Regions from separate parts of the Streptomyces sp. SYSU D01066-1 genome, predicted to be linked through region 2. Evidence: riboswitches for the same ligand, from Rfam matches in the RefSeq annotation. Region 2 holds a riboswitch; each other region holds the start of a gene.
The links. A riboswitch is a leader RNA that binds a small molecule or an ion and turns the genes downstream of it on or off. The one in region 2 is predicted to bind cyclic di-AMP.
Positions count from the first base shown of each region.

Region 1 (10,200 bases), on a different contig from region 2:
CCTCCGCCGGGGCGGGGGGCCGGCCGGCCGGCGGGGGCGGGGCCGGGCGGGGGGCCGGGGCCGTGCTCGTGGCCGCCGACAGGGCCCGTGCCAGGCCGCCCAGCTCCACGTGGACCACCAGGACGGGCTTGGCGGGCGACTCGACGGTGGCCGAACGCAGGGCCTCCGCCAGGGCGGCGTCGCCGGCCGCGCCCTCGCCGAAGGCCGGGATCGCGGTCACCACCACGGCGTCGCACGCGTCGTCGGCGAGCGCCTCGGCGAGCGCCGCCCGGAAGTCCGCCGGTGCCGCGGCCGTGGTCAGGTCCAGCGGGGGCAGCGGGCGCAGCCCCTCGGAGAGGCACGCGTCGTGGGTGAGCAGGCCCAGCGACTGCGAGTTGCCCAGGATGGCCACCCGCGGTCCGGCGGGCAGCGGCTGCCGGGCCAGCAGCAGCCCCGTGTCGACCAGCTCGGTGATCGTGTCGACGCGGATCACGCCGGCCTGCCGCAGCAGGGCCGAGACCGTCGCGTGCGGCAGCCGGGTGGCCCGTACCGGGTGGCCCCGCGGCGCCGCGCCGCCGTGCCGGGCGCCCGCCACCACGACCAGCGGCTTGACCGCCGCCGTGCGGCGCGCGAGGCGGGTGAACTTGCGCGGGTTGCCGATGGACTCCAGGTACATCAGGGCGACGTCGGTGTCGGGGTCGTCGTACCAGTACTGCATGACGTCGTTGCCGGAGACGTCGGCCCGGTTGCCTGCGGAGACGAAGGTCGACACGCCGGTCACGCCGGTGACCCCGCCGCCGCGCCGGTGCAGCCGGGAGAGCAGGGCGATGCCGATGGCGCCCGACTGGGCGAACAGCCCGATCCGGCCGGGGCGCGGCAGCTCGGGGGCGAGGGAGGCGTTGAGCCGGACCTCGGGTGAGGTGTTGACGACGCCGAAGGCGTTGGGGCCGATGATCCGCATCCCGTACGCGCGCGCGTGCCGCACCAGGGCGCGCTGGCGCTCACGGCCCTCGGGACCGCTCTCGGCGTACCCGGCGGAGACGACGACCAGTCCCTGCACGCCGTGCCGGCCGCACTCGGTGACGACCTCCGGCACCCGCTCGGCGGGGACGGCGACGACCGCGAGGTCCACGGGCCCCTCGATCTCCCGCACCGAGCGGTGGGCCGGCACTCCGTCCAGCTCCGTCCGCCCCTCCTCGAAGGCGCGGTTCACGGCGTACAGGCGGCCGGTGAAACCGGCGTCCCTGATGTTGCCGAGGATGCCGCGGCCCACGCCGCCGGGGGTGCGGCCGGCGCCGATGACCGCGACCGAGCCGGGGGTGAGCAGCCGCCGGACGGAACGGCCCTCGGCGCGCTGTTCGCGCGCGTACTGCACGGCGAGCGAGCGGTCGGTGGGTTCGAGGCCGAACTCCAGGCGGACGACGCCGTCCTCGAAGCTGCGCTTCTGGGTGTACCCGGCGTCCGTGAACACCTTGATCATCTTGGTGTTGGCGGGGAGCACCTCGGCGGCGAAGCGGCGGATGCCGCGCTCGCGCGCGACCGCGGCGATGTGCTCCAGGAGCGCGGAGGCCACGCCGCGTCCCTGGTGGGCGTCCTGGACGAGGAAGGCGACCTCCGCCTCGTCGGCCGGCCCGTGCGCGGGCGTGCCGCCGGCGCCGATCCGGTCGTAGCGTACGGTGGCGATGAACTCGCCGCCCACCAGGGCCGCGAGTCCCACCCGGTCCACGAAGTCGTGGTGCGTGAAGCGGTGGACGTCCTTGGCGGACAGCCGGGGGTAGGGCGCGAAGAAGCGGTAGTACTTGGACTCGTCCGAGACCTGCTCGTAGAAGCTGACCAGGCGCTCGGCGTCGTCGGCGGTGATGGGGCGCACGCGGGCGGTGCCGCCGTCGCGCAGCACCACGTCCGCCTCCCAGTGGGCGGGGTACTCGTGCCGGTCCGACGCGGTCTGCATGGGGCCCAGCGTACGGCTCGGGTACGACAGCGGCCCGGGGCCGAAGGGGGCCGTCCGGCGGGAGCGCCGTATGGAAGACTGGTCTAGACAAGCCTGCACGACCGAAGGGCAGAAACACATGGCTGAGCGCCGCGTCAACGTCGGCTGGGCCGAGGGCCTCCACGCCCGCCCCGCCTCCATCTTCGTCCGGGCCGCCACGGCCAGCGGCGTCCCGGTGACGATCGCCAAGGCCGGCGGCAACCCCGTCAACGCCGCCTCCATGCTGGCCGTTCTGGGTCTGGGCGCCCAGGGCGGCGAAGAGGTCGTCCTCGCGTCGGACGCCGAGGGCGCGGACGCCGCGCTGGACCGCCTGGCCAAGCTGGTCGCCGAGGGGCTCGAGGAGCTTCCGGAGACCGTCTGAGCCGTCGCGCGCCCCGGGGCGAGCCGTGCCGGTCCTTCGGGGCCGGCACGGCTTCCGTGTTTTCCGCACCCGGTACCCGGGCACCGTGAACCAGCCGCGTTCCCCGGCGGAAAAGACACGGGGACGGTAATGAAACGGCAGCAGAAAAATACCCCGCTGAATAACTCCTCTTTGTATACGGCGTCCGTGTTAATACCGCAGGCTCGGCATGTTTACGGCACGTTGCGAGTTCCTCACACGCTCCGCGCGGTCGGCGCCCGGGGCGGGGCGCAGGCGGTGCGCGGCCGTCGACCGCTCGGTGTGCAGCGCGGTGAGCGACCGGGCGCGTTCGCCGTCGCCCCGGGCCACGGCGTCGACGATCGCGCCGTGCTCCGCCCAGGTGTCGACCGGGCTGGCGGGCGCCTCCACGGTGTACATCCAGGCGATCCGGTGCCGCAGCCGGGTCAGCGTCGAGGTCATCGCCGCGCTGCCGGCGGCCTGGGCGAGCGTCTCGTGGAACCAGCCGTCCAGCGAGCGCAGGTCGTCGCTGTTGCCCCGCCTGGCCCGCTCCTGGCCCAGCCGCACCAGGCCGCGCAGCACCTTCAAATGGGCCTCGGTGCGCCGCTGGGCGGCCCGGGCGGCGCCGAGCGGCTCCAGGAGCAGCCGCATCTCCAGCAGGTCGGCGGCCTCCTGTTCGGTGGGTTCGGCCACGCACGCGCCCGCGTGGCGCCGCGTCACCACGAATCCCTCGGCCTCCAGGGTCCGCAGGGCCTCGCGCACGGGGACGCGGGAGACGCCGTAGCGCCGGGCGAGGAGTTCCTCGGTGAGCCGGCTGCCGCGCTCGTAGACACCGGCGACGATGTCGTCCCGGATCGCCGTGCACACCGAATGCGCCGGAATACGCATGACCGACCTCCGCCTTAATCCCCGTGAAACGTCGACGATTGACGCGTGTTCAGTGACTCTATTGCAATGCGCCGCGCTTTCCGACGGGGGGGCGGTTTCCCTGGCTGTTTTTGGTCTGTTTTTGGTCACCTTTAACGTCCGAAAGCCCCGGCTCGGGGAGCCGGGGCTTTCGGGTGTGCCGTGCCGCGGGGCGTCAGACGGTGACGCCGTGGGAGCGGAGGTAGGCCACCGGGTCGATGTCCGAGCCGTACTCCGGCCCGGTGCGGGCCTCGAAGTGCAGGTGCGCCCCGGTGACGTTGCCGGTCGCCCCGGAGAGGGCGATCCGCCGGCCGGGGGTGACCGTCTCGCCGACGGAGACGCCGATGGACGACAGGTGGCCGTACTGGGTGTACGTCCCGTCGTGCATCTTGATCACGACCTGGTAGCCGTACGCGCCGCCCCAGCCGGCCTCGACGACCGTGCCGGCGCCGACCGCGCGGACGGCGGTGCCGGACGCGGCGTGGAAGTCGATGCCGGTGTGCGTGCCGGAGGACCACAGACCGCTGCTGGCCCGGTACGCGGTGGACACGTAGGAGCCGCTGATGGGGGCCACGTAGGTGTTCAGGCGCTTGCGCTCGGCCTCGCGGGCGGCGCGCTCCTGGTCCTCGCGGGCCTGCTCGGCGGCCTCGGCGGCCCGCTCGCGGGCGGCCCGCTCGGCCTGCTCCCGGGCGGCGGCGTCCTCGGCGGCCTGCCGCTGGGCGGCGGCCTGGGCGCTGACCTCCTCGGCCACCGAGTCGCCGAGGGTGATGACCGGGGTGAGGCCGGTGTCCTGGGGGGACGGCTCGGCGGCGAACGCGGGGGCCGTGAGGGTGCCGATGACGCCGGTGGTGGTGAGGGTCGCGACCCCGGCCGCGCGGACGGTGGTGCGGTGTACCCGGCCGGGACGGCGGTGCTTGCCGGTGGCGCGCGTGAACGCCATGTAGAGGCTGGTCCTTTCCTTCCCTCTCGCCTACCGGGTTAGCTGACGGGTTCGGAGCAGGAAGGTCTCCTACGGGCCCCCTCGCTGCGCGCGGGCGTCCGATTCACCCCAGGGACTGGTGGGTCCCCGGCTCCCCTGGCTCGCGCCGTACGGGGACTCGGCGATGACTGTCCGGTGCCGCGGGTGCGGCGCACTGCCTGACGGACAGCCGGGGAGACGCTAAGCGGGCGTCGGTTCAAGACTCAAACGCATCACGGTTTTTGTTGTCCATCCCACAGGGCAGACGGGCAACCTCTGCACCAATCCACCCCATTCGGACACAGGGCGGTTCCGGCGGCACGAAGGTCGCCGGAACCGCCCCACGCGCGCGTGCCGCTACTCGGCGCTCACCACGGTGACTTCGCCGATGCCGAGGGCCTCGACGGGCTCCTTGATCCGCGCCGCGTCACCCACCAGGACGGTCACCAGACGGTCCACCGGGAAGGCGTTGACGACCGCCGCGGTGGCCTCGACCGTGCCGGTCTCGGCGAGCCGCTGGTACAGCGTCGCCTGGTAGTCGTCGGGCAGGTACTGCTCGACCTGGTCGGCCAGCGTGCTCGCGACGGCCGCCGCGGTCTCGTACTTCAGCGGCGCCACGCCCACCAGGTTCTGCACGGCGACGTCCCGTTCGGCGTCGGTGAGCCCGCCCTCGGCGAGCGTGCGCAGCACCTTCCACAGGTCGTCGAGGGCCGGGCCGGTGTTGGGGGTGTCGACGGAGCCGCTGATGGCGAGCATCGCGGCGCCCGTGCCGTCGGGCGCGGACCGCAGGACCTGGCCGAAGGCGCGGACGCCGTAGGTGTAGCCCTTCTCCTCGCGCAGGACGCGGTCCAGGCGGGAGGTGAGGGTGCCGCCCAGGCAGTACGTGCCGAGCACCTGGGCGGGCCAGACGCTGTCGTGCCGGTCGGGACCGGTACGGCCGATCAGCAGCTGCGTCTGGACGGAGCCGGGGCGGTCCACGATGACGACGCGGCCGGTGTCGTCGGCGGTCACCGGGGGCACGGGCCGCGGTTCGGCCGCCGAGCCCGTCCACGAGCCGAGGGTGTCGTCGAGCAGCGCGCCGAGGTCGACGCCGGTGAAGTCACCGACGACCACGGCGGTGGCGGTGGCGGGGCGGACGTGCTTCTCGTAGAAGGCGCGGACGGCCGCGGAGTCGATGCCGGCGACCGTCTCCTCGGTGCCCTGGCGCGGACGGGACATCCGGGAGTCCGCCGGGAACAGCTCCCTGGAGAGCTCCTTGGCGGCCCGGCGCGAGGGGTTGGCCAGTTCGTGCGGGATCTCGTCGAGCCGGTTGCGCACCAGGCGTTCGATCTCGCTGTCGGCGAACGCGGGGGCCCGCAGGGCGTCGGCGACCAGGCCGAGCGCCTTGGCGAGGCGGGAAGCGGGCACTTCGAGGGTGAGCCGGACGCCGGGGTGGTCGGCGTGCGCGTCCAGGGTGGCCCCGCAGCGCTCCAGTTCGGCGGCGAACTCCTCGGCGGAGTGCTTGTCGGTGCCCTCGGAGAAGGCGCGGGCCATGATGGTGGCGACGCCGTCGAGACCGGCCGGCTCGGCGTCCAGGGGGGCGCGCAGGAACAGCTCGACGGCGACGACCTGCTGGCCGGGGCGGTCGCACCGCAGGACGGTGAGGCCGTTGCCGAGCGTGCCGCGCTCGGGGGCGGGGAAGGCCCAGGGCTTGGGCTCGCCCGCCTGCGGCCGGGGGTGGAAGTCCATGGTGGCGAGCTCGGTCACTTGGCCGCCTCCTCGTTCTCGTCGGTGGCGTCGTCGGCGTCGGCGTCGGCTGCGGGGGCGGTGGGCTCGTAGACGAGCACCGCGCGGTTGTCGGGGCGCAGGCGGGCCTTGGCGACCTCCTGTACCTCCTCCGCCGTCACCTCCAGGACGCGCTGTACGGCGGTCAGGGCGAGCTGCGGGTCGCCGAACAGGACGGCGTAGCGGCACAGCTCGTCGGCGCGGCCGGCGACCGTGCCGAGCCGGTCCAGCCACTCGCGCTCCAGCTGGGCCTGGGCCCGCTCCATCTCCTCGGCGGTGGGCCCCTCCTCGGCGAACCGGGCCAGCTCCTCGTCGATGGCGGCTTCGACGACCGGCACCTCGACGTCACCGGAGGTCTTCACGTCCAGCCAGCCCAGGGAGGGCGCTCCGGCCAGGCGCAGCAGACCGAAGCCGGCCGCGACGGCCGTACGGTCGCGCCGTACGAGGCGGTTGTAGAGGCGGGAGGACTCGCCGCCGCCGAGGACGGTGAGGGCCAGGTCGGCGGCGTCGCACGCGCGCGTGCCGTCGTGCGGCAGGCGGTAGGCGGCCATCAGGGCGCGGGCCGGGACCTCCTCCTCGACGACCTCGCGCAGCTGCCCGCCCATGACCTCGGGCAGCGAGCCGTCCCGGGGGGCGGGCTTGCCGTCGTGGGAGGCGATGGAGCCGAAGTACTTCTCGATCCAGGCGAGCGTCTGCTCGGGGTCGATGTCGCCGACCACGGACAGCACCGCGTTGTTCGGCGCGTAGTAGGTGCGGAAGAACGCGCGGGCGTCCTCCAGGGTGGCCGCGTCCAGGTCGGCCATGGAGCCGATCGGGGTGTGGTGGTAGGGGTGGCCCTCCGGGTAGGCGAGGGCGGTCAGCTTCTCGAACGCCGTGCCGTAGGGCACGTTGTCGTAGCGCTGGCGGCGCTCGTTCTTGACGACGTCCCGCTGGTTCTCCATCGACTCGTCGTCGAGGGCGGCGAGCAGGGAGCCCATGCGGTCGGCCTCCAGCCAGAGGGCGAGCTCCAGCTGGTGGGCGGGCATGGTCTCGAAGTAGTTGGTGCGCTCGAAGCTGGTGGTGCCGTTGAGGGAGCCGCCGGCGCCCTGCACCAGTTCGAAGTGACCGTTGCCCTTGACCTGGGCGGAGCCCTGGAACATCAGGTGCTCGAAAAGGTGAGCCAGACCGGTACGGCCCTTGACCTCGTGGCGCGAGCCGACGTCGTACCAGAGGCACACCGCCGCGACCGGGGTCAGGTGGTCCTCGGAGAGCACCACGCGCAGGCCGTTGGCCAGGCGGTGCTCGGTCGCTGTCAGCCCGCCGGAGCCTGCCTCGGCTGTGGCCGTGTGACCCATGGGCATGTACGTCCCTTCGATCGCGGAAACCTTGGACGGAATCACCGGTGCCGACCGCGTCACGGGCCGGAACTGCGGAATTCCTATCGGTCCTGCCACTGTATGCAAGCGCGCGGACCACTGGAGAAGTTCCCGCCTCCCGTACGCCGAGAGCGAGCAGCTCCGCGGGCACGGCGGTGAGGGGTCGCGGGCACGGCGGTGAGGGGTCGCGGGCGGTGCGGGCGGCGCGGGCGCGGCGGTGAGGGGTCGCGGGCGGTGCGGGCGGCGCGGGCGCGGCGGCGGGGGGTCGCGGGCGGTGCGGGCGCGGGTGCGGGCACGCACCAAGGGGAGGGCGCGGGCAGGCAGGGGCACGGGACGGAGGCCGCGAGCGGGCGAGCGCCCCGGCGCGCGCCTCAGCGGGAACCGGCCGGTGCTCGTGGTGACGCGCGTCGGGGCCGGCAGATCGCTCCGAGGCTGCCCGGCGGGCGCCGCCGACGGCGGGCCCGGGCGTGCGCGTGAGGCCGCAAAGGTGAGGGCGTACCCTGCGGGACAGCACCGGGCCGGGCGCCCGCGACGGGTCCTGGTCGGTCGCTGTCAGTGCCTCGGTCCACAATGGACCGCGTCAGATCACCGTTCACGCTTCAGCGAGGAGCCGGCAGCGATGGCCCGCCGTAGTACGAAGACCCCGCCGCCCGACGACCCGTACGAGGAGAAGATCCTCGACATCGACGTCGTCGACGAGATGCAGGGCTCATTCCTTGAGTACGCGTACTCGGTCATCTACTCCCGTGCCCTGCCGGACGCACGCGACGGACTCAAGCCGGTGCACCGCCGCATCGTCTACCAGATGAACGAGATGGGCCTCAGGCCCGAGCGCGGGTACGTGAAGTGCGCCCGCGTCGTCGGCGAGGTGATGGGCAAGCTGCACCCGCACGGCGACGCGTCGATCTACGACGCCCTGGTCCGCATGGCCCAGCCGTTCTCGATGCGCGTCCCCCTGGTCGACGGCCACGGCAACTTCGGCTCGCTGGGCAACGACGACCCGCCCGCCGCCATGCGGTACACCGAGTGCCGGATGGCCGAGGCGGCCGGGCTGATGACGGAGTCGATCGACGAGGACACCGTCGACTTCGCCCCCAACTACGACGGCCAGGAGCAGGAGCCGCAGGCGCTGCCCGCCGCCTTCCCCAACCTGCTGGTCAACGGTGCCTCGGGCATCGCCGTCGGCATGGCCACCAACATGCCGCCGCACAACCTGCGCGAGGTCATCGCCGCCGCCCGGCACCTCATCAGGTACCCGAACGCCGATCTCGAAGCCCTGATGAAGCACGTCCCCGGTCCCGACCTGCCCACGGGCGGTGTGATCGTCGGACTGCCGGGTGTCCGGGACGCGTACGCGTCGGGCCGCGGCACGTTCAAGATCCGCGCGACGGTGACCGTGGAGACGGTGACGGCCCGCCGCAAGGGCCTCGTCGTCACCGAGCTGCCGTTCTCGGTCGGCCCGGAGAAGGTGATCGCCAAGATCAAGGACCTGGTCGGCGCGAAGAAGCTCCAGGGCATCGCGGACGTCAAGGACCTCACCGACCGCGAGCACGGACTGCGCCTGGTCATCGAGATCAAGAACGGCTTCGTGCCGGAGGCCGTCCTGGAGCAGCTCTACAAGCTGACGCCGATGGAGGAGTCCTTCGGCATCAACAACGTCGCCCTGGTGGACGGCCAGCCCCTCACCCTGGGCCTGAAGGAGCTGCTGGAGGTCTATCTCGACCACCGCTTCGACGTCGTACGGCGGCGCAGCGAGTTCCGCCGCGGCAAGCGCCGCGACCGGCTGCACCTGGTCGAGGGCCTGCTCACCGCGCTGATCGACATCGACGAGGTCATCCGTCTCATCCGCTCCAGCGAGAACAGCGCGCAGGCCAAGGAGCGCCTGATCGAGCGCTTCGGGCTGAGCGACGTACAGACCCAGTACATCCTGGACACGCCGCTGCGCCGGCTCACCAAGTTCGACCGCGTGGAGCTGGAGGCCGAGAAGGACCGGCTCACCGCGGAGATCGAGGAGCTGACCCGCATCCTCGACTCCGACCAGGAGCTGCGCAAGCTGGTCTCGGCGGAACTGGCCGCGGTGGCCAAGAAGTTCGGCACCGACCGCCGGACCGTGCTGCTGGAGTCGGCGGCCACCCCCGTGGCCGCCGTGCCGCTCCAGGTGGCGGACGACCCGTGCCGGGTGCTGCTCTCCTCGACCGGACTGCTGGCCCGTACGGCGAACGACGAGCCGTTCGCCCCGGACGGCGGCGGCAAGCGCGTCAAGCACGACCTGATCGTCTCGGCGGTGCCGGCCACGGCCCGCGGCGAGGTGGGCGTGGTGACGTCCGCCGGGCGCCTGCTGCGGATCAACGTGATCGACCTGCCGCAGCTGCCCGAGGAGATGCCCACGCCCAACCTGGCGGGCGGCGCGCCGCTGGCGGAGTTCGTCTCCCTGGAGGACGACGAGACGGTGGTCTGCCTGACCACCCTCGACGAGTCCTCGCCGGGCCTCGCGCTCGGTACGGAGCAGGGCGTCGTCAAGCGGGTGGTGCCGGACTACCCGGCCAGCAAGGAGGAGCTGGAGGTCATCACCCTCAAGGAGGGCGACCGGATCGTCGGCGCGGTCGAGCTGCGCACGGGCGAGGAGGACCTGGTCTTCATCACGGACGACGCCCAACTGCTGCGCTACCAGGCCTCGCAGGTCCGTCCGCAGGGCCGTCCGGCGGGCGGCGTGGCCGGCGTCAAGCTCACCGAGGGTGCGAAGGTCATCTCGTTCACGGCGGTCGACCCGGCGACGGACGCGGTGGTCTTCACCGTGGCGGGCTCGCGCGGGACGCTGGACGACTCCGTGCAGACCACGGCCAAGCTGACGCCGTTCGACCAGTATCCGCGCAAGGGCCGGGCCACGGGC
Region 1 covers NZ_JBUDHV010000015.1:27,167-37,366, reverse strand. The annotation lists gene ACY1JF_RS16645 (bifunctional acetate--CoA ligase family protein/GNAT family N-acetyltransferase) at 1-1,930, opposite strand, end outside; gene ACY1JF_RS16640 (HPr family phosphocarrier protein) at 2,049-2,330, shown strand; gene ACY1JF_RS16635 (GntR family transcriptional regulator) at 2,520-3,215, opposite strand; gene ACY1JF_RS16630 (M23 family metallopeptidase) at 3,409-4,173, opposite strand; cyclic di-AMP (ydaO/yuaA leader) riboswitch at 4,186-4,346, opposite strand; gene ACY1JF_RS16625 (M16 family metallopeptidase) at 4,549-5,937, opposite strand; gene ACY1JF_RS16620 (M16 family metallopeptidase) at 5,934-7,295, opposite strand; gene ACY1JF_RS16615 (DNA gyrase/topoisomerase IV subunit A) at 7,930-10,200, shown strand, end outside.
Region 1: another riboswitch for cyclic di-AMP. It lies ahead of ACY1JF_RS16630 (M23 family metallopeptidase); the one in region 2 lies ahead of ACY1JF_RS14950 (LysM peptidoglycan-binding domain-containing M23 family metallopeptidase).

Region 2 (10,200 bases):
GGCGCGGAGGTGCGCGGCGCGAAGACGCGCGGCGCGGAGGTGGGTTCGGCCGTCGCGGGAGGGCTCAGCGCCTCGGCAGCTGCCGCGGGCGCGTTCTCGGGCGTCATCAGAAGACCGCCTTCGCTAAGCCGAGTGCCCCCTGCCGCCAGGCATCGCGGCTGGTGCGTCCATTGCGCCGGTTCAGACGCCCGGCTTCCTTCTGCGCGCGCCACCAGGCGTACGTACGCAGCAGGGAATCCTTGTTCGAGTACTTCGGGTCGAACCCGAGCCGTTCGCGGGCTTTGTCGATACTTACGTAGGAGTCGTCCATCAACTTCTGCGACAGCCGTCCGTAGACCGGGGACAGCTTGGTGCGCGCCAGCAGCTCGAGGGTCAGCAGCGCCGGTTTGGCGGGGAGGGGGACAACCCGTTTGCCGTGCCCGGCCGCGTCCAGGACAGCCTGGAAGTCCTCGCGCAGCGTGGAGAATTCGGCGGCCGCCAGATTGAACGTGTCGTCGGCCGCTTCCGGTGGAGCGTGCAGCGCGGTCACGACGGCGTCGACCAGGTCCAGGGTGTCGAACATCTGGATGCGCACGTCACCACGGCCGAGCACCGGGAAGTGATGGCCTTCGTCGGCCCATTCGAAAAGCATGGCGAACAGACCGAGTCGGCCCGGCCCGAGGAAGGTTTTTGGCCGCAGGACAGGCACGCAGATTCCCGTGCCCCGATACTGCTCCACGATCTCCTCCGCCTCGGCCTTGGCCGCGCTGTAGGGGTCGCAGGGCAGGCGGGGATGGTCCTCCGGGGTCGGGAGATCCTTGGGAATGCCGTAGACGGCGGTGGTGGAGACATGGACGACGCGTTCGACGGCGGCACTGCGCGCGGCCCGCATCACGCTCCGCGTGCCGTCGACGACGATCGAGCGGATCTGTTCGGCGGGATAGCTCGGCAGTGCTGAGGCACAGTGCACCACCGCGTCCGTGCCGACGAGGGCGCGGCTGAGGAACGCGGTGTCGCGGATGTCGCCGATGGTATGGCGGTATCCGGTCCGACCGGCCTCGGCGGGGCGTACGTCCGCATCGACGGGCGGCCTCAGGTCGATGCTGTGGACGTCGTACCCGTCCTCGACGAGTCTGCGGACGAGATCACCGCCCAGCATTCCCGAACCACCGGTCACCAATACGCGCATGGGCTGTCCTCCAGAGAACGTGCATGAGAGATGGACGGTCAACGGGCGAACCCGAGCCCACGAGGAGCCCGGCGCCGGGACGGGGTTTCGATGTGACGAGGCCCAGCGACGTCATCGTCTGCGGGGTCACTCATGTCGCGTAGTTCAGAGGCGCTTTTCTTGCCGGGAGAGGCGATAGGTCGTCCAGGTCACACAGGGCCGACGAGGGGAGGTAGGGGGCTTTTCGGAGAACTAGCGCGGGCCGCTTTCGCGAGCGGCAGGCCCTGGCTGGAACCCTCGGAAGTCACCGTGTTCGCCGAATGCATCCCAAGCCGAACGCCCGGCCAGTACGTGAAAGTCAGCCGGCGCAGCGCAGTATGCGCTCACGCCGCCCGCAACGGTTTCCCGCTGCGGAGCGCGCTCCGCCGCAGGCGGTGTTCGCGTGCCGCTCCGTCGCAGGTGGCCGTGGTCTCGGTGAACATCGACCGTTTCCCCGAGGTTTCGGAAAACACCATCCAACCGGGGCGTCAACGAGAGATGAGAAGGCGGGTTCGGTTTCCGACGACTCCGTCAGCGTGGCGTCATTCGAGCCCTCTCCTGCTCGACTGCGCGAATGAACACCACGCCGGCCGCCGAAAACATCCTTGAGGTCCGGCTCCACTCGGGCCGTCGACCAAGGGAGCCAACCGGCCCTTCCCCATCGAGATGGCCTGTCCTGCCACAGGTCTGTACGTCATCGCCGCGCAGTCCTCGCTAGAGATGGTGCGGTTATCGCCGTCTCGCGTTTCCCGGCATCCGCCCTAACCATGCAGACATTGAAGATGATGACCGGCAGCGGCGATGTTTTGTAGGTGGATCAAAACGCTCAAGATCGAACATTTCTGAGGGTGTGGGGGAATTTCTGGCGCCAGCCGATGATCGATCAAGCCATGGAGGGTGAATGTTGCATACACGGACAATGGATGCCCAGCGGGCGGCGGTTCCCCTTACGAGGAGGCCACCTTTCGCCTGAAAAGTCGGCTTCAGTCGATCTCCTTGTGCGATGCAGATCGGCAAGTTCTCATTGAACATGCACAGCATCCAGTGACGGAGCCCGCGTGCGGGAGGAAGGGAGGGAGGGGGCACACGACGGGCAGGGCTCCCGCGCCGTCACCCTCGATCCTTGGTGAGGGCCCGTGGACGGAGTCGGTGGGCCCTTTCGCTGTCCGGAGCTGATCGTGGACAGGCCGACGGCCCGGTCGCCACCTCGGGTGGGCGCCAGGTTCCACAGCACGGGATCGGATGGTGCGGCCGTCGGGACGGTAGGAGTCGCCGGCCAGCCGGGCCCGGGCAGGAGCGTGAGCCGTTCGAGGACGGCGGTGATCTGGCCGGTCCTGGGCCGGTCCTGGGGGAGGCCGAGTCCGTGTCGGCCGATGGGGACAAGCTGGGCGGCCGCGGAGAACAGGCGGAAGCGCAGGCGACAAGGCTCTCGGAGCCGGGCCTTGCCCGCCGGAGCGAGCATGGGCACCAGGCCGGCAGGTCGGGAGCGACCTGGACGGTTGCGAGCCGGACCTCGCTCTGGGCGGTGGTGTGCAGGGGGAGGCCGCGCAGGCCGGCGACCCGGGCCCGCGGCCGGTGACGGAGCTGGAGAGCGGCGACCGGCCGGCCAGGGCTGTCGGCCGCGAAGTACGCGATCCGCATGCCGTTCGCGCCGCCGGCCCCGACACGACCGGGACCTGGCCCGGTGCGCCCGTCGGCACGGCGTCTGCGAGCCGCATCTCGAAGCGATCGGCGTGGGCTTCCGTCTGGCGGCACCGGCCGCGAAAAACCGGGCACCGCCTCAACGACGCACGACGGGTGAAGCCCCCTCGGACGGTCCAATTTTTGCTGTGCCGACCGGTGCGCCTTCCGGCGCGCACCGACAACCGACAGCACACGTTGAAGGTGAGCACCTGTGAACACCGTCATCGCCTCAAACGCGTCCTTGATGGGCAAGGCAGCGCGGACGAAGCGATCTACCGAGCAAGCCGGCCGGCAGCGGGCCGATTCGCGCAGCCGCGCTGCCCGGCCGGGCCCCTCCCACAAGCTCAGCACTCCACAACGCGCGGCCGGACAACAACCCGAGACGGTCCTCCCAGGGACGGCAAGGGCCTGAAGCACTGCGCGGTGACTCCACACTCCACGCCTGGCGCCCCGTCCAGGGCTCGCAGCAAACGATCCCGCTCTTCAGCAGAGAGACGCTCCGGCATCCGCGCCATCTCCCCCATCTCGCCCCCGACCGCCCTCACCACTCACCGCTCACTGGCGAGGTCGAGATCACCCCTGCTCGTCCCGGCCACACCCTCCGCGCCCCGAGGAGCACGCCACGGACGCTCGATCGGACCCGACACCGCCCGCCACCACGCCTCCACCGGCAGCTCCCCCGCCGGCTCGAACGGCTCCCCCGGCCGCGGGAACGCCACCGCCTGCCCAGCCTCCTCGGCCGCGTCCTTCATCCACTCCCCCGGCTCCGCCCACGGGTGCGGCGCCAGGTTGAACGTGCCCCAGTGGATCGGCAGCACAACCCCGCCCGGACGCCCGCCCTGCAGGTCGAGGTGGGCCCGGACACCCTCCTGCGGGGTCATGTGGATGTCCGGCCAGAACTCCGCGTACGCGCCGACTTGGATCATCGTGGCGTCGAACGGGCCGTGCGCGGCGCCGATGTCCTGGAAACCGTCGAAGTACCCGGTGTCGCCGCTGTGGTAGACGCGGTGTTCCGGCCCGGCGACCACCCAGGAGGCCCAGAGTGTGTGCTGGGTGTTGCGCAGGGCCCGGCCGCAGAAGTGGCGGGCCGGGGTGGCGGTCAGGGTGAGGCCGCCGACCTGCGTCTCCTCGTGCCAGTCGAGCTCACGCAGCCGGCCCGCGGGGACGCCCCAGCGCTCCAGGTGGGCGCCGACACCGAGGGGAACGGCGAACAGGGTGTCCGTGCCGGCCAGCGCCTTGACGGTGGGCAGGTCGAGGTGGTCGTAGTGGTCGTGCGAGATGACGACGGCGTCGACCGGACCGAGGGCGGCCAGCGGCACCGGCACCGGGTGCAGCCGTTTGGGGCCGGCGAAGGAGAACGGGGAGCAGCGCTCGCCCCACACCGGGTCGAACAGCACCCGCTGCCCGTCTATCTCGGCCAGCACGCTGGAGTGCCCGACCCAGGTCAGCCGGAGACCGGTGGCCGGGGGACGGGCCAGGTCGGCGACGGTGACGGGGTGCATGGGGATGGTCCCGGCGGGAACCCGGCGGGCCCGCGCCTGACGGTCCAGGTAGGACTTGACCAACCCGGTCGAGTCGGAGGGCCGGGTGCGGGCGGCGCCTCCCGGGTTCTGGAAGACGCCGTCCGCGAAGTGCGGTGATCTGCGGATGCGCGCCATGCGCTCACCGCTCGGGTCCGCGCCGAAGGCCTCGGGCCACGGTGCGCGGAGCCCCGGGCTGAGGGGACGGAAACCGGCCACGGTACCTCCAAGTGGGGTAGGACAGGCCTTCATTATGGCCGTCCGGTGTGACAGCGGTTTCCGTCATCCGCCCGCCGTCGGCTCAGGCGACCGCCGCGATCCGCGTCCTGATGTCGTCCGCCGACAGCGTCCCCTTGGCCGTCACGTGGTCGCCGGAGGACTCACCCCGCAGCCGGCGTCCGATCCACGGCACCAGGTACTCGCGCGCCCACTGCACGTCGTCCCGGCGGATGTCGAAGGTGCCGCGCGGCGGAAGCGGGGGCCAGGGCTGCTCCGGATCGGCCGGCACCGGCAGACCGAGGACCTGGCCGGCGCGCAGCGCCACGCGCGTGTGTCCCTCGGGCGAGAGGTGCAGCCGGTCGGTGTCCCAGGCGCGGCGGTCCTGGATGCTGCGCAGGGACCACAGGTCCAGCACCGGGCACCCGTAGCGGTCGGCTACGGCCCGCACGTGCCCGTTGTACGTGGCGATCTTGCCCCGCAGGTGCTTGAGGACGGGCATCCGCCGGGTGTCGAAGCCGGTCGTCACCATGACCGTGCCGGCCGTGGCGGTGAGTGCGGCCACCGCCCGCTCGAACCGTTCGGCCACCTCGTCCGGGTCGGTGCCGGGCCGGAGGATGTCGTTGCCGCCCGCGCAGAAGGAGACCAAATCCGGCGCGAGAGCGACCGCCTGGGGCACCTGGTCCGCCACGATCTGGTCGAGCAGCTTTCCGCGTACGGCGAGGTTGGTGTACGTGAAGTCGCCCTCGGGCCGTCGGTCCGCGAGCAGAACGGCGAAGCGGTCGGCCCAGCCGACGAACGCCCCGCCGGGGCCGGGATCACCCACACCTTCGGTGAAGCTGTCCCCCACCGCCACGTACGACCCGATCACTGCTCTCTCGTCACTCTTCGAATCGTCTGCCACGTCGGCCCATGATTCACCGTGGATTGTGACCTACGCGACCGTAGGCAGGGGTTGACGGGCGGTGAGAAAGGCCACTTTAAAGTGTTGGCCTATTACGGAATAAGCAAGCTCCGCTCCAGCAGACACAGAACACAGGGCGCAGGACGCACCGAAGGCCGGACCCGGGGATCGGGGTCCGGCCTTCGGTGGGCGCGCGGAGCGGGCGGCGTCAGACGGAGACGCCGTGCGACCGCAGGTAGGCGAGCGGGTCGATGTCCGAGCCGTAGTCCGGCGTGGTGCGGATCTCGAAGTGCAGGTGCGGGCCGGTCACGTTGCCGGTGGCGCCGGAGAGACCGATCTGCTGCCCCGCCGTCACGGCGTCGCCGCTGGAGACGGAGATCGAGGACAGGTGGGCGTACTGGGCGTAGTTGCCGTCGGCGAGCTTGATGACGACCTGATTGCCGTACGCGCCTCCCCAGCCGGCGGTGACGACCGTGCCCGCGCCGACGGCCTTCAGCGGGGTGCCGGTCGGGACGACGAAGTCGGTACCGGTGTGGTAGCCGCTGGACCACATGCTGCCCGACTGGTGGTACGGGGTGCCGACGGTGTCACCGTCGACGGGGGCCACGAAGCCGGCGGAGCTGTCCGAAGCCTCAGAGGTGTCCGAGGCCGACTGCGCCGACTCCTTCTGCGCGGTGTCCGCGGTGTCCGCGGCGCCCGTGGTGTCCGTGGCGTCCGAGGCGGAGTCGGCGCTCGCCGCGGCCTCGCCGCCGAGGGCGAGCTTCAGGCCGGGACGGATCAGCGAGGGGTCGTCGCCGACGGCGTCGCGGTTGTCCGCGTAGAGCTTCTTCCAGCCGCCACTGACGTTCTCGGCGTCGGCGATCTTCGCCAGGGAGTCACCGGCACGGACGGTGTACGTCCGCGCCTCCTGCGCGGCGGCGGACTGTGCGGGAGCGGCATGGGCACCCGCGGCGCCCAGGAGCGGCAGGGCGAGTGCGGCGCCGCCGGTTCCGGCGGCGGCGAGGGCGCGGGTCAGGCGCTGGGTCCTGGTACGGCGGTGCTTACCCTTCGCGGGCATGGTGAGTTCCTCTCCGGCGCCTGCGAGGTGAGCTGTCGGGTGCGGGCTGGAGATGCCCGGCCGCGCCACGGGAGCGCGGCTTTACCCCTAGCCGTCCCGGGAACCGGAACAGGCGGTCGTACCTGTGGGTCCCCCGCTCCTGCCGCGTACGGGTGGTGGGTGGGTGTGGTCTCCGGTCGGCGGCAGGATTAGGCGTCCGTCCGGATCGATGGTGAACGTAAGGGACCAGGACGCACAGGGACAAGCGAGGGATTACCGGTGAAGGCGTTTCACATGATCCTTTGTGGGGAATATCGGTAACCCTGCGTCTACGGCGGCGAATGCGCCGGGGCCGAACGCCCTTGAAAAGCCCCCGTATTACGTGGACATGAAGCGCGACGCACGGTCACGGATATGACGCTGCTCACGCGGGCGCGTTCCAGCGACTTTTATTCCAGAGCGAGTTGGGAAAAACGCTCCAATTCAGACAGACGCATCACAAGTCACACAGAGGGACAACTAGGACGCTTTCGGGGGCCGGTATGCCGTATCGTCGGGCGCACCCGCCGTCGAACAGCGGCAGCGGGGCCGAATGGGAGGAGTCCTTGTGACGCAACAGGTCCCGTCGACCGAGCCGGAGCTGGCCGGGGTGCGTAATTTCCGCGACGTGGGCGGCCTGCCGGCCGCGGACGGACGGCGGGTGCGGTTCGGCGTGCTGTTCCGCAGCGGCCACCTCGCCCACGCGACCGCCGAGGACGCGGCGTTCCTCGCGGGCCTGGGCCTGCACACCGTCTTCGACTTCCGCAACGCGGCCGACCAGAAGCTCGAAGGCCCCGACGTGACCCTGCCGGGCGTGCGCAATGTGAACCTGCCGCTGTCCGACCCGGCCGACGGCGCCGAGTTCTGGAAGATGGTCCGCGACGGCGACCTGGACCAACTGCGGGAGATCCTCGCCGACGGCAAGGGCGCGGACCGGATGATCGCCTCGTACCGCTCGATCATCACGGACCGCACCGCCGAGCACTCCCAGGTGCTGCACGCGCTCGCCGGGGACAGCGTCCCGGCCCTGATGCACTGCGCGGCCGGCAAGGACCGCGCGGGCCTGTCGATCGCGGTGACACTGCTGGCGCTGGACGTGGAGCGGGAGGCGATCGTCGAGGACTACCTGAAGTCCAACGAGAAGCACCGCCGTTACAAGGTCAAGCGCAGCGGCTCCGCGGATTCGGCCTACTCCCCCGAGGTCATGGAACTGCTCAGCCCCCTGTTCGACGCGCGCGCCGAGTACCTGACCGCGGCCTTCGAGACCATCGAGGGGACCTGGGGCGGCGTCGACGCCTATCTGGAGCGGGGCCTGCGGATCACCCCGCGGACCCGGGACCGGCTGCGCGACCGGCTGCTGGACTAGGACGTCACTTCGCGCCGACCTCGAAGAGCAGGTACACGAAGGCCGCGAAGACGTGGCCGACGGCGATGTAGACGATGAGCCGCACCCACAGGGCGCGGGGGAACTTCTCCTCGATGTCACTCATGGCGTGCCTCCGGTGAGCGGCCCCAGGCACAGCGTGGCCGTGGGGCTCTGCAGCAGGGTGTGGACGAACAGCAGCTCGACCCCGTCGGGGTCCGCCGCCGCGATGCGGTGCGGGGTCAGCGAGTCGAAGTGCGCGCTGTCCCCGCGGATGAGCAGGTGCGTGGCGTCGCCCAGACGCAGCCGCAGCCGCCCGCCGAGCACGTACAGCCACTCCTCGCCGGGGTGCACCCGCACGATGTCGCCCTGCGAGCCGTACGGCACCTGGACCCGGAGGGCCTGCATGCCGCGGCCGGGGGCGCCGGCCGGCCGGTAGGTCCAGCCGCCCGCGACGGTCGGCTCCGCGTCGGCGGCGCGCACGACGGCGTCCCGCTCGGCGGCGGTCTCGCCGAGCAGGTCCGAGACGGTCGTACCGTAGACACGGGCCAGGGCCAGCAGCATGGGCAGCGAGGGCTGGCGCCGTCCGGTCTCCAGCCGGGAGAGGTGGGCCGGGGACAGCCCGGCGGCGCGGGCCGCGGCCTCCAGGGTGAGGGAGGCGCGGCGGCGCAGCTCGCGGAGCTGGGGCGCCACGGCGGGCAGGTCCGCCGCCGGCCCGGCTCCGGGGGCTCCGGAGGCTTCCGAGGGGCTCATGCCCCCCATTCAGCCCTGTTTTTGCCTGTGAGGCAAATCTTTTGCCTCACAGGCAAAAACAGCGGCCTCAGCGGTGTGCCACCGCCTGTTTCACCAGCGTCCTGCCGAAGTCCCACACCAGTCCGCCGCCGCTGTGCGCGTCGTCCATGACCTCGGTGAAGGCGTCGACGAAGCGGTCCACCTCCCGCTCCCCCACGATCAGCGGCGGAATGAGCTTGATCACCTCCAGGTGGTCGCCCGAGACCTGGGTGAGGACGCGGTGGCGCTGGAGCAGGGGCACCACGACCATCTGGGCGAACAGGCCCTTGCGGGCGGCCTGGAGCATGGTCCAGCGGCTGCGCAGCTTCAGCGAGGCGGGCCGGCCGAACTCGATGCCGACCATCAGCCCCCGGCCGCGTACGTCGGCGAGCAGCTCGTACTTGTCGACGAGCGCCGCGAGCCGGGACCGCAGCAGGTCACCGGTGGTCCGGGCGTTCTCGACGAGCCGCTCGTCGTCCATGACGTGCAGGACCGCGAGCCCGGCCGCCATGGCCTGCGCGTTGGACCCGAAGCTGGCCGAGTGCACCAGCACCCGGTCCATCGACGAGTAGACCTTCTTGAAGATCCAGTCCTTGCCGAGGGTGGCGCCGACCGGGACGTACCCGCCGGACAGCGCCTTGGCCACGCACACCAGGTCGGGCTCGACGCCGGCCTCGTGCTGGTAGGCGTAGAAGGTGCCGGTGCGGCCGAGGCCGGTCTGCACCTCGTCGGCGATGAGCAGCGCCTTGTGCCGGTGCAGCAGCTCCTGCGCGGCCCGCAGGTAGCCGGGCGGCGCCTCGTGCACGCCCTTGCCCTGGATCGGTTCGACGACGAGGGCGGCCACGTCCCCCTTCCTCAGCTCCCGGGCGAGCGCGTCGAGGTCGCCGAGCGGTACGGCCGTGTCGGGCAGCAGCGGGGCGAAGCCGTCCCGGAACCCGGACTCGCCGTTCACCGACAGGGAGCCGGTGGTCAGCCCGTGGAAGGCGTGGTCGCAGTAGAGGACGCGGGGTCTGCCGGTGGCGAACCGGGCGAACTTCAGCGCCGTCTCGACCGCCTCCGTGCCGCTGTTGCCGAAGAACACCCTCTCCAGGTGCGGGCTGTACGTCAGCAGCTTCTCGGCGAGCAGGCCCGGCAGCGGCTGGCAGTCGAAGCGGGTCAGGTCGGCGAGGGAGGCGTCGAGGACGTCGTGCAGCGCCCTGCGGACGACGGGGTGGTGGCGGCCGAGGCCCATCACCCCGAACCCGGCGAGCATGTCCAGGTAGTCGTCGCCGTCCGCGTCGAAGAAGTACGCGCCCTCGGCGCGCTCGTAGACCTTGTCGAAGCCGATGGTGCGCAGCATGCGCGGGAGCTGGTGGTTGAGGTGCCGGGTGTGCAGCTCGTACCGCTCGGCCCCGCGCTCGGCCAGGAGCGCGCCGAGGTCGAACTCCTTGGTCATTCAGTTCTCTCCTTGTCCCGGCGCGAGGGCCAGGCTCGCGCTGATCC
Region 2 covers NZ_JBUDHV010000012.1:167,906-178,105, forward strand. The annotation lists gene ACY1JF_RS14925 (UbiA prenyltransferase family protein) at 1-107, opposite strand, end outside; gene ACY1JF_RS14930 (NAD-dependent epimerase/dehydratase family protein) at 107-1,168, opposite strand; partial or broken gene ACY1JF_RS14935 (IS1380 family transposase) at 2,466-2,932, opposite strand; gene ACY1JF_RS14940 (MBL fold metallo-hydrolase) at 3,418-4,608, opposite strand; gene ACY1JF_RS14945 (SGNH/GDSL hydrolase family protein) at 4,691-5,476, opposite strand; gene ACY1JF_RS14950 (LysM peptidoglycan-binding domain-containing M23 family metallopeptidase) at 5,718-6,566, opposite strand; cyclic di-AMP (ydaO/yuaA leader) riboswitch at 6,569-6,731, opposite strand; gene ACY1JF_RS14955 (tyrosine-protein phosphatase) at 7,153-7,950, shown strand; gene ACY1JF_RS14960 (DUF6126 family protein) at 7,955-8,074, opposite strand; gene ACY1JF_RS14965 (helix-turn-helix domain-containing protein) at 8,071-8,700, opposite strand; gene ACY1JF_RS14970 (aspartate aminotransferase family protein) at 8,768-10,153, opposite strand; gene dxs (1-deoxy-D-xylulose-5-phosphate synthase) at 10,154-10,200, opposite strand, start outside.

Region 3 (10,200 bases), on a different contig from region 2:
CGAAGGTCCGCTCCAGCGCCCGCGGCGCGAGCCGCCCGGTGCGGTCGACGCCCTCGCCCAGGCGCACGATCGTCATACGGCGGTCCAGTTCGGCCAGCTCGCCCGTGACCGGGTCCGCGTCCGCGACCAGCAGCCGGATGGAGTTGGTACCGCAGTCGACGGCGGCGACACGGGTCACTTCTCGTCCTCCCCGCAGGCGGTGGTCACGCACGGGCCCTTGCGCCACCACTCGGGCAGCATCCCGATCGCCTCGTCGCCCAGCGGGTTCACGCCGGGACCGGCGGCCAGCGAGTGGGCGACCAGCACGTGCAGGCACTTGACCCGGTCGGGCATGCCGCCCGCGCTCGGGAAGCCGGTCAGCTCCTCGATCTCGTCGCGGCGCCGGATGTAGTCCTCGTGCGCGGCGCGGTACGCGGCGGCCAGCTCCGGGTCGGTGGCGAGCCGCCCGGTCATCTCCTTCATCACCCCGTCGGCCTCGAGGGTGCCGATCGCGGAGGCGGCCCGGGGGCACGTCAGGTAGTACAGCGTCGGGAACGGCGTGCCGTCGGGCAGCCGGGGAGCGGTCTCCACGACGTCCGGCTGCCCGCAGGGGCACCGGTGCGCGATCGCGCGCAGTCCGCGCGGCGGGCGGCCCAGCTGCCGGCGGAACGCGTCGACGTCCGCGTCGGTGGGCTCGGTGCGCGGGGTGGGCGGCGGGGGGGTGTGCATGGCTGGCTTCTGTCGTTCTTCCTGTGGGTCCTACTGGTGGCTGGCGGCGGCGTCGGCCTTGTCGACACCGTCCCAGAGCGTGCGGTACCAGGGCCGGCCGGCGGCCCCCAGACCGGTCCGCGACTGCTCGGCGGTACCCGGGTCGATGACGACGTAACCCGTCTCCCCCGGCATCACGTAGTGCAGCCGCCGCCGGATCTGCTGCTCGGCGTAGGCGTCGTCCTGCCAGCGCGCCTTGAGGTCGCGCAGGTCCTCGACCCGCTGCCGCGCCTGCTCCTTCTCCCGCTGGAGCTCGGCGATCTCGGCGCGCTGGGCGACGTACTGCCGTATCGGGTAGGCGAGCACCACGACCAGCGAGCAGATCACCATCACCAGCAGGGCCGCCCGGCCGGTCAGCCGGGAGCGGCGGGCCTGGCGCCTGGTCTGCGAACGGTAGACCCGGGCCGCGGTCTGCTCGCCGAGCGCCCTGATCCTGGTCGCGGTCGAGAAACGGTCCCGGTCCCTCACGGCCATCTCGTTTCCCGCCTCCCGTGCACACGCGTACGTCCCCGCACACGGTACGGGACCGGGTACGGGGACGTACGTACGACGCCGCCTTCCACAGGGCGGTCGGCCCTCGCCGCGCCTACTGGTTCGCGGAGCGGAACCGGGGGAACGCGCTGCGGCCGGCGTACACCGCGGCGTCGTCGAGGATCTCCTCGATGCGCAGCAGCTGGTTGTACTTGGCGACGCGCTCGGAGCGGGCCGGGGCGCCGGTCTTGATCTGGCCGCAGTTGGTGGCGACGGCGAGGTCGGCGATGGTGACGTCCTCGGTCTCGCCGGAGCGGTGGGACATCATGCACTTGAAGCCGTTGCGCTGGGCCAGCTCGACGGCGTCCAGGGTCTCGGTCAGCGAACCGATCTGGTTGACCTTGACGAGCAGGGCGTTGGCGGCGCCCTCCTCGATGCCGCGGGCCAGGCGCTCCGGGTTGGTGACGAACAGGTCGTCGCCGACGAGCTGGACCTTGTCGCCGAGCTTGTCGGTGATGGTCTTCCAGCCCTCCCAGTCGTCCTCGAACAGCGGGTCCTCGATGGAGACCAGCGGGTAGGCGTCGACCAGCTCCGCGTAGTACTCCGTCATCTCGGCGGCGGTGCGCTCCTTGCCCTCGAAGGAGTAGACGCCGTCCTTGTAGAACTCGGAGGCGGCGACGTCCAGGGCGAGGGCGATCTGCTCGCCGGGGGTGTAACCGGCCTCCTTGATCGCCTCCAGGATGAGGTCGAGGGCGGCGCGGTTGGAGTCGAGGTTCGGGGCGAAGCCGCCCTCGTCGCCGAGGCCGGTGGACAGGCCCTTGTTCTTCAGGACCTTCTTCAGCGTGTGGTAGACCTCGGCGCCCCAGCGCAGGGCCTCGGAGAAGGACTCCGCGCCGATCGGGGCGATCATGAACTCCTGGATGTCCACGTTGGAGTCGGCGTGCGAGCCGCCGTTCAGGATGTTCATCATCGGAACGGGCAGCAGGTGCGCGTTCGGGCCGCCCAGGTAGCGGAAGAGCGGCAGGTCGCTGGCCTCGGAGGCGGCGTGCGCGACGGCGAGGGAGACGCCCAGGATGGCGTTGGCGCCCAGCGAGCCCTTGTTGTCGGTGGCGTCCAGGTCGAACATGGCCTGGTCGATCAGGCGCTGCTCGGTGGCGTCGTAGCCGACCAGCTCCGGGCCGATCTGCTCGATGACGGCGAGGACGGCCTTCTCCACGCCCTTGCCCAGGTAGCGGTTGGAGTCACCGTCACGCAGCTCGATGGCCTCGAAGGCACCGGTGGAGGCGCCGGACGGAACGGCGGCACGACCCGTGCTGCCGTCGTCGAGGCCGACCTCGACCTCGACCGTGGGGTTGCCTCGGGAGTCCAGGATTTCCCGGGCTACGACGACGTCGATGGACGGCACGAGCATCTCCTTCTTCAATGTGACGCTTCTGTGTGACGCGTGCGTGGTGACGCATGTGTGTGACGCGGAGGTGCGGCACGCAGCGGCTCTGCGGGTCCGAGCCTAACCGGCTCCGGGAGATCGGCCAGCCGGTCACCCACCCGTTGTGCGGAACCGAGAGTAAATTGTTTCTGAACGGAACAAAGCAGGGGGTGGATTTCCGCCGTCACGTTTCGGACATGACCCCGCCCCGGCGCGTACGGGGGAGGACGCGCCGGGGCGGGGAGTTCGCACCGTCCTACTTCAGGTGCAGCTGCTGACCCGGGTAGATCAGGTCGGCCTCGTCGACGATGTCGTCGTTGAGCTCGAACAGCTCCGCCCAGCCGCCGTCGACGTCGTGCGCCTCGGCGATGGAGCTGAGGGTGTCGCCCTTGACGACCTTGTACTCGCCGTCACCCTTCTCGACCTTCTCGCCGGTGGGGGTGGTGACGGTCTTGCCGGCCGAGTCGGCCGACCCGGTCGACTCGGTCGACTGGGCCGTTCCGGTCGACTCGGCCGCCGGGCGCTCCTGGGAGCGGGAGGTCTGCTGCTCGGTGGAGCGGTCCTCGGTGGCGGTGGAGGAGCCGGTGCTCTGCTCCTGCGAACCGCTGCCCTGGCTGCCGGTGTAGCCGGCGCCGGACAGGCCCGTGCCGCAGGTCGGCCAGGCGCCCCTGCCCTGGGCCGCGAGGACCTTCTCGGCGACCTGGATCTGCTGGTCCTTGCTGGCCTGGTCGGCGGTGGAGGCGTACTGCGTGCCCCCGTAGGCCGCCCAGGTGGAGGCGGAGAACTGCAGACCGCCGTAGTAGCCGTTGCCGGTGTTGATGGACCAGTTGCCGCCGGACTCGCACTGGGCGACGGTGTCCCACTCGGACTCGGTGGCGGCGGAGGCGTTGCCGGCCGCCATCAGCGGGGCGGCGACGGCGGCACCGGTCACGCCGGCGATGGCGATGGCGCGAGTGGCCTTGGACGGACGACGGTGCTTGCCCTTGCTGGAGAACAGCATGGATGATCCCCTCACCGACGCCTGCGAGGTGAGCTGTCGGGTTCGGGCCGGTTGAGTTGCCCGGCCGGGTCCCTCACGGGACTCGGCTCCACCCCTAGCCGCTCCGGCTCAACTGCCCGGTGCGGCGACTTACCTTGGGTCCCCCGCTCCTGCCTTCGGCGCTTGCGCGACGACTGTTCCCGGACTGCCGCTGGCAGGATTCGGCGTTGCGGCGGCCGGGGCCCGCGATGGCGAGCGGTCACGACCGTAGGCAGGCCCGCGGTGGATTTTCAAAGACGATCAGGGCTTCTGAGACCTATCTCTCACGGCGTTTAATACGGACAATCACCCGCAACCGCGACGCGAACTGCCGTCACTCCTCGACCGGTTCGGTCCCGACGGCAAGCTTCTGACCGGGCAGGATGCGGTCGGGGTCGGCACCTACGGCCTCCTTGTTCGCGGCGTAGAGGGAGGACCATCCCCCGGCGAGGTCAAGGGAGTCGGCGATGGTCCAGAGACTGTCGCCGGCGCGGACGGTGTACGTCCCGTCGCCCGCGTCCCGGGCCGTCCCGTCGTCGCGCGAGGCGTGCCGCCCCGAGGACGACTCCGAACGGCCCTTCACCGCCTCCTCCTCGGCGCTGCCGCCGCGGTGCCGGCCGGTGCCGGTCCCGGTGGCCGCGTCACCCTCGCCGGTCCTGGTGAGGCTCGAAATGGCGGGGCTCGGTTCGAGGTTGTCGGCGCTGCCGGTGGCGCCGGAGGTGTCCGTGGTGTCGCGCTTGGTGGTGGCCGCGCCGCTCGCTTCCTCGACGGGGGAGGCGGATTCGGACGATGTGCCGGAGTCGGCCGATTCGTCGCCAGTGTCCGAAGTGTCGGCGGACGGAGTGGCCGAGGGGGAGGACGAGGGGCCGGAGGCGTCGGAGCCGGAATCAGAACCGGAGTCCGCCGAAGAGCCGGTCGAATCACTCGAACCGGCTGAACCGGCCGAACCGGCTGAATCGGCTGAATCGTCCGACTCCGCGTCTGAACCGGCCGAACCGGTTGAGCCGGAGGAAGCGGAGGAACCACTCGAACCGGAAGAACCGTCCGACTCCGCGTCCGATGACGCCGATCCGGACGAATCGTCCGACGCGCCGTCGTCCGACGCGCCCCCCTCCAGTCCGGCGAGCGGTCCGCAGGACGGCCAGGCGGCGACGCCCTGGGCCGCCAGCACCTTCTCGGCCACGCGGATCTGCTGGGAGCGGCTGGCCCGGTCGGCGGTGGTGGCGTACTCGAGGCCGCCGAACGCCTCCCAGTCCTCCTGGGACAACTGCAGGCCACCGTAATAGCCGTTGCCGCTGTTCTGGCTCCACGCGCCGCCGGTCTCGCACTCGGCGACACGGTCCCAGGCCGCGCCGTCGGCCGCGTGGGCGCCGGTGGCTCCGAGGAGCGGGATCGCGATGGCGGAGCCGGTGACTCCGGCAGCGACGACCAGGGCCGGGGCCTGGCGGGGGCGACGGTGTCGGCCGTTCCCGGAGAGCATGCGGAGACCTTTCACGAGACAGCAGGGCCCGCACGGCGGTTGGTGCTCGGTGCCGCGCTGATCCGTGAACGTATAGGCATACGATCACCCATCACAAGTTCATGCCGTGTAGATCACATGGAGATCACAGTGCTGACCGCGCGTCACCTTTGCGGGTGCGACGGATCATTCACTCGGTCGCGGTGAACGACACCGGCAGGGTGCGCAGGCCCCGCATGATGAGGCCGCCGCGCCAGCGCAGTTCGGCCGGGTCGGCGGCCAGGCGCAGGTCGGGCAGGCGGGTCAGGAGCGTGGCGAGCGCGGTCTGGCCCTCCAGGCGGGCCAGCGGGGCGCCGAGGCAGTAGTGGATGCCGTGGCCGTAGCCGAGGTGCTGGCTGTCCTTGCGGGAGAGGTCCAGGGTGTCGGGGTCCGTGAAGCGCGCCGGGTCGCGGTCGGCGGCGGCGAGGACGACGAGGACCGGGTCGCCGACGGCGATGTCCTGGCCGCCGATGGTGAGCGGCCGGGTGGCGAACCGCCAGGTGGCCAGTTCCACCGGGCCGTCGTAGCGCAGGAGTTCCTCCACGCCGGTCTCCAGCAGGCCGCGCTCGCCGGCCGCGAGCGACTCCTGGAGGCGGGTGCGCTGCTCGGGGTGGGTGAGCAGGGCGTACATGCCGTTGCCGATGAGGTTGACGGTGGTCTCGAAACCGGCGAAGAGGAGGATGAACGCCATCGCGGCGGCCTCGTTCTCGGTGAGGTGCTCGCCCTCGTCGGAGGCGCGGATCAGACCGGAGATGAGGTCCTCGCCGGGCGCGGGCTCGGGCGGCAGCGCCTGGCGTTTGCGGTGGATGAGGTCGGCGAGGTAGCCGCGCATCTTCTTCACCGACCGCGCGACCCCGCCCCGGGGGCCTCCGCCGTGCCGGATCATCATGCCCGCCCAGTCCCGGAAGTCGTCCTGGTCCTCGCGGGGGACGCCGAGCAGGTCGCAGATGGCGTAGATGGGGAGCGGGAAGGCGAACTCGTGGATGAGGTCGGCCTCGCCCCGTCCCGCGAAGGAGCCGATGAGGCCGTCGGCGAGTTCCCGCACGCGGGGCGCGAACTCGGCGACGCGGCGCGGGGTGAACGCCTTGCTCACCAGCCGGCGCAGCCGGGTGTGGTCCGGCGGGTCGATGTTGAGCAGGTGCGTCATCAGCTCCGCCTTGCGCTCCCCCGGGATGCCGGTCTTGCCCTTGGCGTGCGCAGGTTCGGCGTGATGCGCCGGGTTCTTCGACAGCCGGGGGTCGGCGAGCGCCTGCCGGGCGTCGGCGTACCGGGTGACCAGCCATGCCTCCACCCCGCTGGGCAGCCGGGTGCGGTGCACGGGGGCGTGCTCGCGCAGCCAGGCGTAGGCGGGGTACGGGTCGCTCGCGAACTCCCAGGTGAACAGTTCGGGGGCGGCAGGGGCCGGGGTGGCGGGGGCCGGGGTGGCGGGGGCGGGGGCGGCAGGAGCCGGGGTGGCAGGGGCAGGGGTGGCGCGGCGGGGCTCGGCTTGCTCGGTCACCCCCCGACCGTATCCGTCCCTCTTCGACGACCGCGTCCGCGCCCTTTACGACCGCGTCCGCGCCTCCGTCTCCCGGATCGCGTCCCGGTAGGCCCGCGCCGCCGCGCGCAGGGCCGCCTCCGGGTCCACGCCCTCCGCCTCGGCGCGCACCGCCAGCGCCAGCAACTCGTAGCCGGGGCCCTCGACGCGGGGCAGCGGGACGTCCAGGCCGGCCGTGCGCACCCGGGAGGCCAGCTTGGCGGCGAGGGCCAGGCCGGGCTGGCCGAGCGGGACGCCCTCGGTGACGGAGGTGCGTCGCTTCTCCACCGCCTTGGTGCGCAGCCAGTGCTCCCTGACCTCCTCGGGGGTGGTGGCGGTCTCGTCCCCGAAGACGTGCGGGTGGCGGTGGATCAGCTTGGTGACGATGGTTGCGGCCACGTCGTCGATGGAGAAGGGGGCCTCCGGGTCCTCCTCGGCGATCCGGGCGTGGAAGACGACCTGGAGCAGGACGTCGCCGAGTTCCTCACGCAGTTCGTCGCGGTCGCCCTCCTCGATGGCCTCGACGAGTTCGTACGCCTCCTCCAGGACGTACTTCACCAGGCCCTCGTGGGTGCGTCGCGACGACCACGGGCACTCGGCGCGGATGCGGTCCATGACCTGGACGAGGTCGAGCAGGCGGGCGCCGGGCAGGTCGTAGGAGGCGGGCAGCAGTTCCAGCTCGGGCATCGCGACGCGGCCGGAACCGGCCAGCCGGGCGAGTCCGTCGGTGAGGGCGGGCTCCCCCTCCCCGGTCGCCACGACCACCACCGTGTGCCCGCCCGCGCAGGCGTCGACCAGTTCCTCGGCGGTGGGGGCCGACTCGTCGACCCGTATCCCCGCCTCCCGCAGGTACGGCAGCTGCGGGTGCGCGCCGTCCGCGCACAGCACGCGGTCGGCGGCGCGCAGCGCCTGCCAGGCCGGCCAGGACAGCAGACCGGGGGCGACGCGGTGGCTGGTGGTGAGCAGGACGACGCGACCGGGGGCGGGGACCTGGCCGGCGGCGGCTTCGGGACTCGTGGCGTTCACACCTCGAACGTAACGCACGGCGCCGGATGCCCCGGAAGTTATCCACAGGGGGCGGGCTTCACGGCTGTACCGTCACGCCGCCTGGGGCACTCCCGCCGGCGCGACCTCCCGTAGCCAGGGCGTCTTCGCGTCGGCACGGCTGCTCTTCTCGACGTCCCAGGTGCCGTAGCGCGGGTTGAGGGCGATGTCCAGCTTCTTCGACGTCTGCGACAGGGCCTTCCAGAAGGCGGGCCGGCCGGTGTCGGTGCCGAGGTGCTCGGCCAGCTTCTGGGCCTCCAGCTGGAGACGGAGGTTGTCGTCGACGCGCCCCGGGGCGATGCCGTACTGCTGGAGCCAGACCGTCCTGAGCGCCTTGGCTCCCCCGGCCTGCTGCTGCAGCCCGGTGCGCATCTGCTGGACCTCCTTGCGGGTGACGGTGACGCCCGCGTCCTGGGCGGCGCGGTGCAGGACCCGGTCGAGGACCATGCTCTGGAGGGTGTCGCGGGTGAGGCTGCCGGTCCTGGAGATGGCCTGCGCGTACTGCGCCTCGTCGGGCACGGCCGCGCGCTGGGCCGCGCGCACCTCGCTGACCCGGTCCTCCAGCTGCGCGACGGTGATCCGCCGGCCGTCGACGACGGCCGCCGCACCGGGGTGCGCGTCGTTCCCGCAGGCGGTGAGGAGCGGTGCCGCCGCGGCGATCGCGGCGGTGAGGAGGAGCGCGGTGCGACGGCGGTGCAAGGGAACCTCCCGTTGGAGATTGTGCGACGGTGCACAAAGTCTTGCGGTGATCGATGGTAGGCAGTGGACGGGCTCCGGCCAACCCATTCGACCAACGATTCACCGGGACGTCGGGCACCGCCGCGCCGCACCGGTCGGAGTCGACGGGTGCGGGACTAGCGGGACCGCTCGTCCGTCGGCGCCGGGAGTTCGTGGGCGGTGAAGACGGGCGCCGGCGGGGCCGTGGCCGCGGTGGTGCGGAAGGTGCTGAGGGTGGTGGCGCTGGAGGCGGCGTAGACGCGGGTCTGGTTGGCGCTGGTGCGGTAGGAGAAGGCCCAGGTGGGGCCGGAGGCGTTGGTGTAGGCGAAGGCGGTGGGGTCGGTGGCCGCGATTTCGGAGGTCTCCCGCTTCCAGGTGCGCCAGGTGCCGGAGCCCTGGGTCTGTTCGCCGGTGTTGTAGAGGTAGCCGTCGTCGGCGCGGGCCATGACCTCGGTGATGCCGGTCAGCGGGCTGATGACGACGGACGGGGAGCCGGCGAAGGTCTGGTCGCCGACCTGGGACCAGGTGTCGGGGAAGGCGCCGCCCTCGGTGGTCTGGCCCATGGTGACGATGTGCCCGTCGGCGTCGCGGGCGAAGACGGCGAGCCGGTAGCCCGGGTAGACCACGACCGCCGGCGTGCCGGTGAAGCCCGTGCCGGGGAGGTTGGTCCAGGCCGAGAGGGTGCCGTCGCTGAAGTGGGCGGTGGTCACCGTGCCGGAGGCGTTGACGCCGAACAGCTGGATGCCGTCGCGGACGGTGACGGCTGTCAGCGGCTGGGTGTGGCTGCCGCCGCTCAGCGGCAGCCAGCTCATGAAGTAGCCGTTGGCCTCCTGCTCGACGCGGTACCAGGGCCTGCCGTCCGCGTCGACGGAGAACTGGACCAGCCGTCCGTCGGGCAGCTTCGCGGTGGTGGCGTGTTGGGCCATCCGACCGGCCAGGTCGGCCCAGTCCGACCAGTCGGCGCTGGACTGGGCGGCCTGGTTCCGCGTCCAGATGTCGCTGTTCAGGTTGTGGGCGGTCAGCACCAGGCGGCCGTCGGGGTGCTCGGCCAGCGAGGGCCGGCCGGTGAACCCCTCCTGGTCGTCGACGACGGTCCACTGGACGCTGTTGAAGTCGGAGGGGTCCGACTGGCGTCCGTGCACGAGCCGGCCGATGCCGTCCGTGTAGGCGTACTCCACGGTGCCGGCGGATGCCTGGAGGATGCTGGTGGTGCTGTGGGCCTCCACCGTGATCTGCGGGGCCGGCGGGGTGTGGTCGGTGGTGACGCCGCAGGTGTCGGGAGCGGCGGTCACGTTGAGGTACCCGGCCCAGCGGTCGGAGCCGATGACCTTGGCGGCGACGGCCCAGGCGTCGGTGTCCTCGTCGTAGCGGTAGTAGCGGAGGTTGCCGTCCGGCATGACGCGCAGCAGGGTGTCGCCGCCCAGGGACGCGAGGTCGCCCTCGGTGTTCCAGCCGGAGTAGGACACCCGTACGTGACGCTCGGTCCAGCGCTGGCTGGTGAAGTCGTAGCGGGAGCGGTACAGGGACCCGGTCGCGGCCTCCCGGCCGTAGATCACCCCTTCGTCACCGGCGACGACGGCGTCGTAGCGGCTCCAGTCCGCGTCGACGATCTTGTCGCCGCCGGGGTACCAGGAGCTGGTGTCCGCGTAGTACCTGTGCCAGCGCAGGGCGCCGTTCTCGTCGAGCCGCCAGATGTGGCCGGTCCGGTCGACGGTTATCTTGTCGCGGTTCGCGGCCTGCTGGTACTGGCCGAAGTTGTTGCT
Region 3 covers NZ_JBUDHV010000004.1:87,980-98,179, forward strand. The annotation lists gene ACY1JF_RS05815 (Ppx/GppA phosphatase family protein) at 1-178, opposite strand, end outside; gene ACY1JF_RS05820 (DUF501 domain-containing protein) at 175-708, opposite strand; gene ACY1JF_RS05825 (FtsB family cell division protein) at 739-1,221, opposite strand; gene eno (phosphopyruvate hydratase) at 1,334-2,623, opposite strand; gene ACY1JF_RS05835 (transglycosylase family protein) at 2,901-3,644, opposite strand; cyclic di-AMP (ydaO/yuaA leader) riboswitch at 3,648-3,815, opposite strand; gene ACY1JF_RS05840 (transglycosylase family protein) at 3,997-5,142, opposite strand; gene ACY1JF_RS05845 (cytochrome P450 family protein) at 5,312-6,544, opposite strand; gene ACY1JF_RS05850 (nucleoside triphosphate pyrophosphohydrolase) at 6,704-7,702, opposite strand; gene ACY1JF_RS05855 (SurA N-terminal domain-containing protein) at 7,775-8,419, opposite strand; gene ACY1JF_RS05860 (tachylectin-related carbohydrate-binding protein) at 8,575-10,200, opposite strand, start outside.
Region 3: another riboswitch for cyclic di-AMP. It lies ahead of ACY1JF_RS05835 (transglycosylase family protein); the one in region 2 lies ahead of ACY1JF_RS14950 (LysM peptidoglycan-binding domain-containing M23 family metallopeptidase).